DNA from 3 places in the Geobacillus sp. FSL K6-3411 genome. Region 3 is predicted to be linked to each of the others. Evidence: riboswitches for the same ligand, from Rfam matches in the RefSeq annotation. Region 3 holds a riboswitch; each other region holds the start of a gene.
The links. Region 3 has a riboswitch for thiamine pyrophosphate ahead of NSQ22_RS11245 (long-chain fatty acid--CoA ligase). Riboswitches for the same ligand answer to the same signal wherever they lie in the genome.
Positions count from the first base shown of each region.

Region 1: another riboswitch for thiamine pyrophosphate. It lies ahead of thiC (phosphomethylpyrimidine synthase ThiC); the one in region 3 lies ahead of NSQ22_RS11245 (long-chain fatty acid--CoA ligase).
Region 2: another riboswitch for thiamine pyrophosphate. It lies ahead of NSQ22_RS03460 (ECF transporter S component); the one in region 3 lies ahead of NSQ22_RS11245 (long-chain fatty acid--CoA ligase).

Region 1 covers NZ_CP150187.1:442,095-445,237, forward strand. The annotation lists gene NSQ22_RS02200 (HAMP domain-containing methyl-accepting chemotaxis protein) at 1-691, shown strand, start outside; TPP riboswitch at 819-932, shown strand; gene thiC (phosphomethylpyrimidine synthase ThiC) at 1,096-2,787, shown strand; gene NSQ22_RS02210 (aminotransferase class I/II-fold pyridoxal phosphate-dependent enzyme) at 3,130-3,143, shown strand, end outside.
Region 2 covers NZ_CP150187.1:677,425-680,567, reverse strand. The annotation lists gene NSQ22_RS03465 (ABC transporter ATP-binding protein) at 1-1,432, opposite strand, end outside; gene NSQ22_RS03460 (ECF transporter S component) at 1,448-2,038, opposite strand; TPP riboswitch at 2,297-2,404, opposite strand; gene NSQ22_RS03455 (class I SAM-dependent rRNA methyltransferase) at 2,551-3,143, shown strand, end outside.
Region 3 covers NZ_CP150187.1:2,225,806-2,228,948, reverse strand. The annotation lists gene NSQ22_RS11250 (IS110 family transposase) at 1-1,089, opposite strand, end outside; TPP riboswitch at 1,792-1,901, shown strand; gene NSQ22_RS11245 (long-chain fatty acid--CoA ligase) at 1,931-3,058, shown strand; gene NSQ22_RS11240 (acyl-CoA reductase) at 3,055-3,143, shown strand, end outside.

The DNA of each region.
Region 1 (3,143 bases), 1.8 Mb from region 3:
CCAAGAAACGGCAACAAAAGCAGGGGATGGCAAGCAATCTGTGATGCAAATGTCTGAGCAAATGCAATTTATTTATGACCACGTTCAATCGCTCGGCCAAGTCGTTAAAGGGCTCGGGGAGCGATCGAACGAGATTGGACAAATTACTGAAGCGATTACGAGCATCGCGTCACAGACGAATTTACTGGCGCTCAATGCGGCGATCGAAGCGGCGCGTGCCGGTGAGCAAGGGAAAGGATTTGCCGTTGTCGCGGACGAGGTGCGGAAGTTGGCGGAGCAGTCAGCGCACTCAGCGCAGCAAATTTCCGATCTGATTAGCTACATCCAGGAAGAGACGAAGCAGGCAATCGCCTCCACGGAACGGGTCGTCGCTGAAGTGGCGCAAGGGTTGGACGTCGTCGCTGTTGCCGGTCAGTCGTTTGCCGATATTCGTGAGGCGGTCGGTCAAGTAAGCGAACAAATTGGACAAGTATCGTCTGCGATTGAACAAATGACGGGCCATGCCCGCCAGGTGGATGAGGCGTTCCAACAGATGACCAAAATTGTCGAACAGTCAGCAGCTAGTGCTGCCAATGTATCGGCAGCGACTCAAGAACAAATGGCTTCTGTTGAAGAAATTGCTTCTTCGTCGGCATCGCTCGGTCAGATGGCGGACGAGATGCGGACGATGTTAAAGCAATTTTCGGTGTGAAGCGGAAAAAAAGCGCGTTTACTGAGGAAAGAAACACGGTACATCAGTTGTGATATGGAATAAAATGGTTTGTTTATTTTCTCATTATGTAGTAAAATAAAAAAAAGTCAGTCATCATTGTTATACGCTTATCTGCTAGGGGAGTCCGAGAGCCGGGCTGAGAAAAGAACGCGATGAAGTTCTTTGACCCTTTGAACCTGATCTGGGTCATGCCAGCGTAGGGAAGCAGGCAGCGGGAACAGATGGACGCTTAGACTGTTCATTTGGCCTTTTTGCCTTGATCGGGTTCCGTGTTGCGGGACCCGTTTTTATTTTTCACGGCAAAGAGCGGCTCGTTTTTGCCTTTGCTTCGGCTGGCTTGGCCTCGGATCCTAAACCATCGTTGATTTAGAGGGGGAATCCGTATGGAAAACATTCGCTCGTTTATGTCATTTCCAGCCAGCCGGAAAGTGTACGTCGAAGGATCACGGCCGGACGTGCGCGTGCCGATGAGAGAAATCGCGTTATCACCGACGAAGACACCGCAAGGAGAGGTGGAAAACAAACCGGTGCGCGTCTATGACACAACCGGTCCATACACAGATCCTGATTTTGAGCCGAATGTAGAAAAAGGATTGCCGCTTCTTCGCCGCAACTGGATTGTTGAGCGAGGAGATGTCGAAGAAACGGAGCCACAGTCCACCGCCGGCCGTGCGGCGTCGCTTCCGTTTGCACGACGTCCGCTGCGGGCGAAGCCGGGGAAAGTGGTCACGCAAATGCATTACGCCAAAAAAGGAATCATTACACCGGAAATGGAATTTGTCGCGATTCGCGAACAAATCGACCCGGAAATCGTCCGCCAGGAGGTTGCCGCTGGCCGAGCGATCATCCCTTCGAATATTAATCATCCAGAAAGCGAACCGATGATCATCGGCCGCCGTTTTCATGTAAAAATTAACGCCAACATCGGCAACTCGGCTGTTTCTTCCTCGATTGAGAATGAAGTGGAAAAACTGCTGTGGGCGGTACGCTGGGGTGCTGATACGGTGATGGATTTGTCGACCGGCAAACAAATTCACGAAACGCGTGAATACATTATCCGCAATTCGCCAGTTCCAATCGGAACAGTGCCGATTTATCAGGCGCTTGAGAAAGTAGGCGGCGTACCAGAGAAGTTGACATGGGACGTGTACCGCGAGACATTGATTGAGCAGGCTGAACAAGGGGTTGACTACATGACGATCCACGCTGGTGTGCGGCTTCATTACATTCCGCTCACCGTCAATCGGACGACCGGCATCGTCTCACGTGGCGGCTCAATCATCGCGCAATGGTGTTTGGCCCACCATGAAGAAAACTTCTTATATACGCATTTTGAAGAAATATGCGAGATTTTAAAACAATACGATGTTGCCATTTCGCTTGGTGACGGCTTGCGCCCGGGGTCCATTGCTGATGCAAACGACGAGGCACAGTTTGCTGAACTTGAGACGCTCGGTGAGCTGACGAAAATCGCTTGGGAGCATGACGTGCAAGTCATGATTGAAGGACCGGGGCATATTCCGATGCAGAAAATCCGCGAAAACGTCGAGCGAGAACAAGAGCTTTGTCATGGTGCACCGTTTTATACGTTAGGGCCGCTTGTCACCGACATTGCGCCGGGATACGACCACATCACGTCGGCGATTGGCGCCGCGATCATCGGTGCCTACGGGACGTCCATGCTTTGCTATGTGACGCCGAAAGAACATTTAGGGTTACCAAATAAAGAGGATGTGCGCGTCGGGGTCGTTACATATAAAATCGCCGCCCACGCCGCCGATTTGGCGAAAGGTCACCCAGCCGCCCAGCAGCGCGACGATGCGCTCTCGAAAGCGCGCTTTGAGTTTCGCTGGAATGACCAGTTCAACTTATCGCTCGATCCGGAGCGGGCTTGCGAGTATCATGATGAAACATTGCCGGCTGAGGCGGCGAAAACCGCTCATTTTTGCTCGATGTGCGGGCCGAAATTTTGCTCGATGAACATCTCACACGAGCTGCAACGGAAAATCAAAGAAGAAGGAATGAAAGAAAAGGCGAACGAATTTGTGCGCGGCGGTTCATCGCTGTATCGGTAAGGAGAGGATACGTTTTGTATACCGGACGTTAACTAGGCGTCCGGTTTTTCTTTTATGCTTATAAAGCGGTAGTGTAGATGGGGGTGAGAAAAGCAACGAAAGGGAGCTCCTTCCATTCGATCGATATTCTAATTATTTGAAATGAATAATAAAATGATTTACGAGAGGAGATGAGCTAGACGAGACAAATGATACATGTTCACCAAAGCAACAGTTCCATCGTTCAGAGAGGGCAGTTGCCAAACAACGGTGAGTGATGATCCGGCTCCAGCCAGCATCGAACACCCTGTCGTTTGCTTGTTCCGCGCCTCAAACAATCGAATCGAAGGGGGAGAGGCCGCGATGAAGATGGCTTC
Region 2 (3,143 bases), 1.5 Mb from region 3:
CGAACGCCAACTCCCGGATACCTAACCGCTCGTCCTGGACAAGTGCTCCGCCTTCAATCACCCAACGTCTCGTCGCAAAGCGGCGGACGATTTGTTCATCGTGAGTGACCATCACAATCGCTGCCCCTTGTTCACGGTACGATTCAAGCATCTCGAGCAAAGCGAACGTATTTTTCGCATCCTGCCCAAATGTCGGCTCATCAAGCAAAAAGAGTCGTTGGCCGGCAACAACGGAGGCAGCCACACTCAATCGACGCTTTTGGCCGACTGACAGCTGGTACGGATGCGTATCTTGTTGGCCGACAAGGTCAAATTCGCGCAAAAGACGGGCGACTGTTTCTTCTGTTTCCTCGCTCGAACGCCCCTCGAGCCGGAGCGAATAAGCGAGCTCATCCCGTACGGAATGGGTGACAAATTGGAACTCCGGATTTTGAAACACAAAAGCGATATGACGATGCAATGGCTGCCGCTGCTTGACATCATCTCCTAACAACCGATAATCTCCTTGTGTACGGATGAGCTGCATGAGTGCGTGCAAGAGTGTACTCTTACCGGCACCATTTCGGCCAGTGACAGCAATCCATTCACCTGCCCGCACCACCGCTTCGGAAACGCTAATTTTCACTTCCCGCTTGCGAAAACCACGAAAATCGCGAAGACAAAGGAGTTCTTCTCCTTCCCGCCACTTCCGCCGCTGTACCCTCCGGTCGTATTCGTCCCAAACGCCCGGATGCCAAATGCCTTCAGCGCTGATGACATCTTTATATTGGGAAAATACTGTTCTTGCCTTGCCATCAGCCATGACTCTTCCATCACGGCCGAGCAGCACAATCCGATCAACAAAGTCAAGGACATGATCGATTTTATGTTCGACGATGATGACCGTTTTATCGCGGCTCACCTTCTTGACAGTTTGCCATACTGCTTTTGTCCCTTCCTCATCAAGCAGTGCGGTCGGCTCATCCAAAAACAGGACCTCCGGCTCAAGCGCAAGCACGGAAGCGAGCGCCAGCCGCTGTTTCATCCCGCCGGAGAGTGTATGAATATCCGTATGCGGTTCGATTGTCAACCCAACTTGATCCAAAAGAGCGCGAATGCGGGCGGGCATCTCCTCGCGCGGTACCCCTCTATTTTCAAGAGCGAATGCGATTTCCTCATCCGCGTACGGCATGCAAAATTGTGCATCCGGGTCTTGAAACACATAGCCCCACCGTTTTGGCAGCTCGAGATGTTCCGCCTTCATCGGCACATCGACTGAGTTGGGAATGATGCCAGCCATCACTTGCAACAACGTTGACTTGCCACATCCAGATGGGCCAAGAAAGAGCACTTTCTCCCCTGCGGTAATCGACAGTGATAAATCGTGAAACAACAGCTCACGATGTCCGGGAAATTTGAGGCGCAGCCGATCGATTGTAATTCCATGTCCCATCGTTTATCAGCCGCCTTATCGGTTCAGCGCATCATAATCTTCTTTTGAAGCTGGCCGCCACATCTGTGTCACCCCGGTTTTCTCAAGCGCCTTGGCCAACGAGACAGCGAACACGCCGGAAATGAGGATGGCACCAACAAAACGTGCCAGCAAAAAGAGCGCCATATTCCATGGGGCTAGCGCCTCGATATATCCTTTGTAAAAGTCCATGATGAGCGAACCGACCGTGGCGCTGACTGCGCTTAACGATACGACGAACACGTCAAAGCGCCGATAGCGGAACGCCGCAAACACAAGCTCAGCAAACAATCCTTGAACAACTCCATAAATGAGCACCTCAAGCCCCCATTGCGACCCCATGATCAATTCGCCGGACGAAGCCGCAATTTCGGCAAGCAGCGCCACTCCTGGCTTACGGATGAGCAAATAGGTAAGCGATGAAGCGATAAACCACATGCCGTAAACCAATTGATCGGCATGAACCCCGAACACTTTCACGACTTCATATACTGGGGACCATACTTTGTAAATGACACCAAACACGATTGCAATCACAATCGTTGTCAAAATGTCAGCCAACTTCAATCCTCTTGCTGTCTTCACCATCGCATGCCTCTCCTTCCACAATCGTCCCCCGCTCCATCAATGTCAGTCTAACGGACTGTCATCATTCGAACGGGTACGCCATCTTCAAAAACTTATATTCGCCGCCGCTCGGCGGCTTCACAAATTTGCTTGGCAATTGACATTCTTTCTCCCCCTTTTCCAAAAAATAAAAACGCCGCTTCCTTTACTAACTAGCGTAAAGAAAGCGGCTTGGGCATACCATTTCGCAAGGCAAGGCAAAACCATCCTTACCCCATGTGTAGCTCCTCTCCACTTCCCTACGCTGGTATTACCCAGATCAGGTGCTAAGGGTCTCAAAGGCACACTTTGATCTCAGCCTTTCTAAAGGCCCCCCTAGTGGATGTCCCATCATGATGACATTTTCCTATTCAAATTTATCATATCACGGCAGCGGTGATTGTCAACTCTTTTTTCCGTCCGGCGTTGCGCCGCCCACCATGATTCGCTATGATTAAAACGCAACGACTGACTATCGAATGGGAGTGGAATTGATGGCAAAAGTCATTTTAAAACGCCAACGAAAAAAGCGGCTTGAACAAGGTCATCCATGGATTTTCCAAAGTGAAGTCGACCGCATTGAAGGGGACATTACGCCAGGTGATTTCGTCGATGTCTATAACCACCAAGGTTATTGGCTGGCGAAAGGATACATTAACCCGGCCTCACAAATCATTGTGCGCATACTGACGCAAAACCCCGATGACGAACTGAATGAGGAGTTTTTTATCGAGCGCATCCGCCAGGCATGGGCGTACCGTGAACGGATGATTCCCGGCATCCGCTCTTGCCGCGCCATCTATGGAGAGGCCGATTTTCTGCCTGGGCTCATCGTCGATAAATACGAGGATGTGCTCTCTGTACAAATTTTGGCGCTTGGAATGGAAAAACGTAAAGATTGGATTTTGCGCGGCTTGCTTGATGTGTTCGCACCAAGAGCCATTTATTTGCGCAACGATGTGTACGTTCGGGAACTTGAGGGACTTAAACAAGAAAAAGGCTTTTGGTATGGAGAAGCAGAAACAGAAATCGAAATCGAGGAAAACGGCGTCAAATATATTGTCGATATTGAAGGTGGTCAAAAAAC
Region 3 (3,143 bases):
GTGGCGGATCATCGGCATCATCACGCGGAAGAGGAGGGCGCGCAACCGCCTTCTTCCACGCTTCGAGATCCGTTTTTGCCCTTTGTGTTGGCCGGAGGAATGTTCCCGCAGCGTCAGGCCCGCTAATTTGATAAGCTGCCGCGGATCCTGATAATGGGAGAAACTCCCGATCTCTGATAACAGTTCTACGATGGTCGCATCGCCTAAGCCCGGAACGGTCTTCAACCATTCGTACTCGACCGATGTCTGTACGAGTTCGATCAGCTGCTCTGTCAGTGCCTCGATTTCTTCTTCCAGTTGGCGGTACCGGCGGACAAGCGTGGCAATTTCGATACGGGCCATCTGTTGTCCTTCCGTTACGCCAATGGAGTGTTGGGCCAATTCCATCAACTTCTTCGCTTTCGGTTTTTGTGGCGATTGTAATCCCTCACTTTGCCGGTAAAGGGCCAGCACCTCTTCCAGTTCTTTTCCTGCCAGATCACTCGGAAATGGCGTATATTCCAGCACCGCGAGCGCCATTTTCCCAAATGACGGGAAGACTTGGGAAAACTCTGGAAAATATCGATCGAGCCAGCGAATCATCTGATTTCGAACTGCTCCCTGTTCTTCCACCAATTTGGAGCGAAATGTCGCTCCAACGCGCAGCTCCGCCTCCATCCCTTTCAGAATACGCGGATAGCTGAATCGGCCGTCTTTCACTAACCGGGCAATGACGAGCGCATCTTTCGCATCATGCTTGGTTGGAAGGTTATCGTCCAGCTCTTTCGATCGCTTCACGTGCATCGGGTTTGTCATGACGAGAGGGATGCCTTTCTCATCAAGAAAATAGGCGAGATTCAGCCAATAATGTCCCGTTGGCTCGATGCCAACGATCACCTCGGTTTTTCCAAATTCCTTCATGGCTTCTACGATACACTGGTACAACCATTCCAATCCTTCTCTCGATTGCAGAACGGGAAACGGCTTTTTTAACACCCTCCCTCGCTCATCCACAAAGCAGGCATAATGTTTTTTCTTTGCGATATCCATCCCAACAACCAGCGTTTGATCGGTGACTTGATTAATCTTCTTGTTTGAGATAGAATTCATGTATAGTCCTCCTTGGTATCCAAATTAGGGGTCAATTCGTGCGATTGACACCCCCGAATCATACCAAGAGGGCTTTTTTTATTCAAGTCCCCGAAAAAACTTCTAACAGGAATGCTCCTTTCTAATAAATTAATTTTGTAACATAATAAAAAAATGGCGTATTATTAATTTTCTACAAACATTTATTCATTTTTAATCCTGATACCTCTATGTTTCTAGATATTCGCCACGAAATGGACTTGACAATCAGATTTTTTTGAATTGTGGTACAAAAACGTAATTTCCTGTATGGTAAACGTGATCTAAACATTAACCAGGGAGGAATTTTTATTTGCGATCCCAGTTTATCAAATATTTTATTTATTTACCATACTTCGCTAGTTTACTTGGGGGTAATCATCTTGTTTTTTAGTAAAAACAGAGACTGTTGAAAAAACGGCCGATTTTTTATGTCCTCCATCCCTCCTGTCGGCCAAGCGAAAGTCAGACCAGAAGCAGCGAGCAACGAAGGAAGCATAATGTTTCACTGCTACGGGTAAGCTGGGGGAAAGACAACGGTTGTGTAGTGCCGCAAATTTGGCTCATCCGTCCCGGGTGTCCCTTGCTATACGCTAGCTGGACGTTTACAGGAAGGGGGATGCTTCCATCGCTTTTTTTCTTGCATTCTTTTTTTATAAAGAGTAGACTTTGATTGTAAAAAGATAATACGTTTACGGGAGCTTGTGGAATCAGGCTGAGAGTACGGCTAATCCGCCGTTGACCGTTTGAACCTGTTGGATAATGCCAGCGCAGGGAAAGAGAGTATGGACAAGCACTTTGCCTGCGCGCAAAGTGCTTTTTTATGTGGATCGGAATGCGCGATAAGTGGAAAGGGGCGGGGAAGGTGACTCAACAAGAAATCATCGAAAGCTTGCTTCAGTTTATCAATCAAGAAACGTCCACAGAGGAAGAATTCAATGAGCATGCACTCATGCTATTTGCTTATCAATACGAAAACAATCTCCCGTATCGTACATATTGCATGCAAAAAGGAAAAACGGCAAGAACGGTGAAAACGTGGCGGGATATTCCGGCTGTACCGATTAACGCCTTTAAAGAATTAACGTTAAGTTGTGTTTCCCCCGAACAGGCTGAGCGCGTGTTTATGACGAGCGGCACGACGAGAGGCGTGCGCGGGAAACATTATCATCCAACGTTAAGCGTGTACGATCATTCGATGATCGTCAATTTTCGAAAGCGGTTCATGAAAGAGCGTGACAAAATCAAAATGGGAATTCTTTTCCCGACAGAAGAGCATATGCCGAACTCTTCACTCGCTCATTATTTAGCCCTCGCCGTCAACGTGTTTGGCACGGAAGACAGCCACTATCTTGTCGACCGCGACGGCCTTAATATGGATCGGCTTCTTGCTGAGCTCGAACAGGCGGAACAATCAGGTGAGCCGTACGCTCTTTTAGGCGCTTCGTTTAGCTTCGTTCATGTATTTGAGGAGCTCGCAAAGCGCGGCAAAACATTCCGCTTGCCGGAAGGAAGCCGGATTCTTGATACGGGCGGCTTTAAAAACCAGTCCCGGGAAATGGATTTGGACGAATTTTATGATACGCTGTCTGCTTACCTTGGCGTCCCGCGCCGTGAGTGCATCAACATGTACGGAATGACCGAGCTTAGCACGCAATTTTACGATGACGGAAATGAGACCGTTCCATCGGTGAAATCCGGACCGCATTGGATTCGCACAAGGGTGATTCACCCGTTGACCGGAGAAGAGATGCCAAAAGGGAAACGCGGCGTCCTCGTTCATTGCGATCTCGGCAACTTTAACTCGGTAACAACGATTTTGACAGAAGATATGGGCGTGGAAACAGACGGCGGCTTTTTGTTGCTTGGCCGGGTGCAAGGGGCGGAAGCAAAAGGTTGCTCGATGGCGGTCGAAGAATTCATTCGTGCGGCGAAGGGGACATCCGAATGAGAGAATATGCCGGCTATATTCCTCATATCGGGGATGAACCGATCGAAACGCGCGTGTTAACGTTTGAAAAAAACGGCGAAAGAGT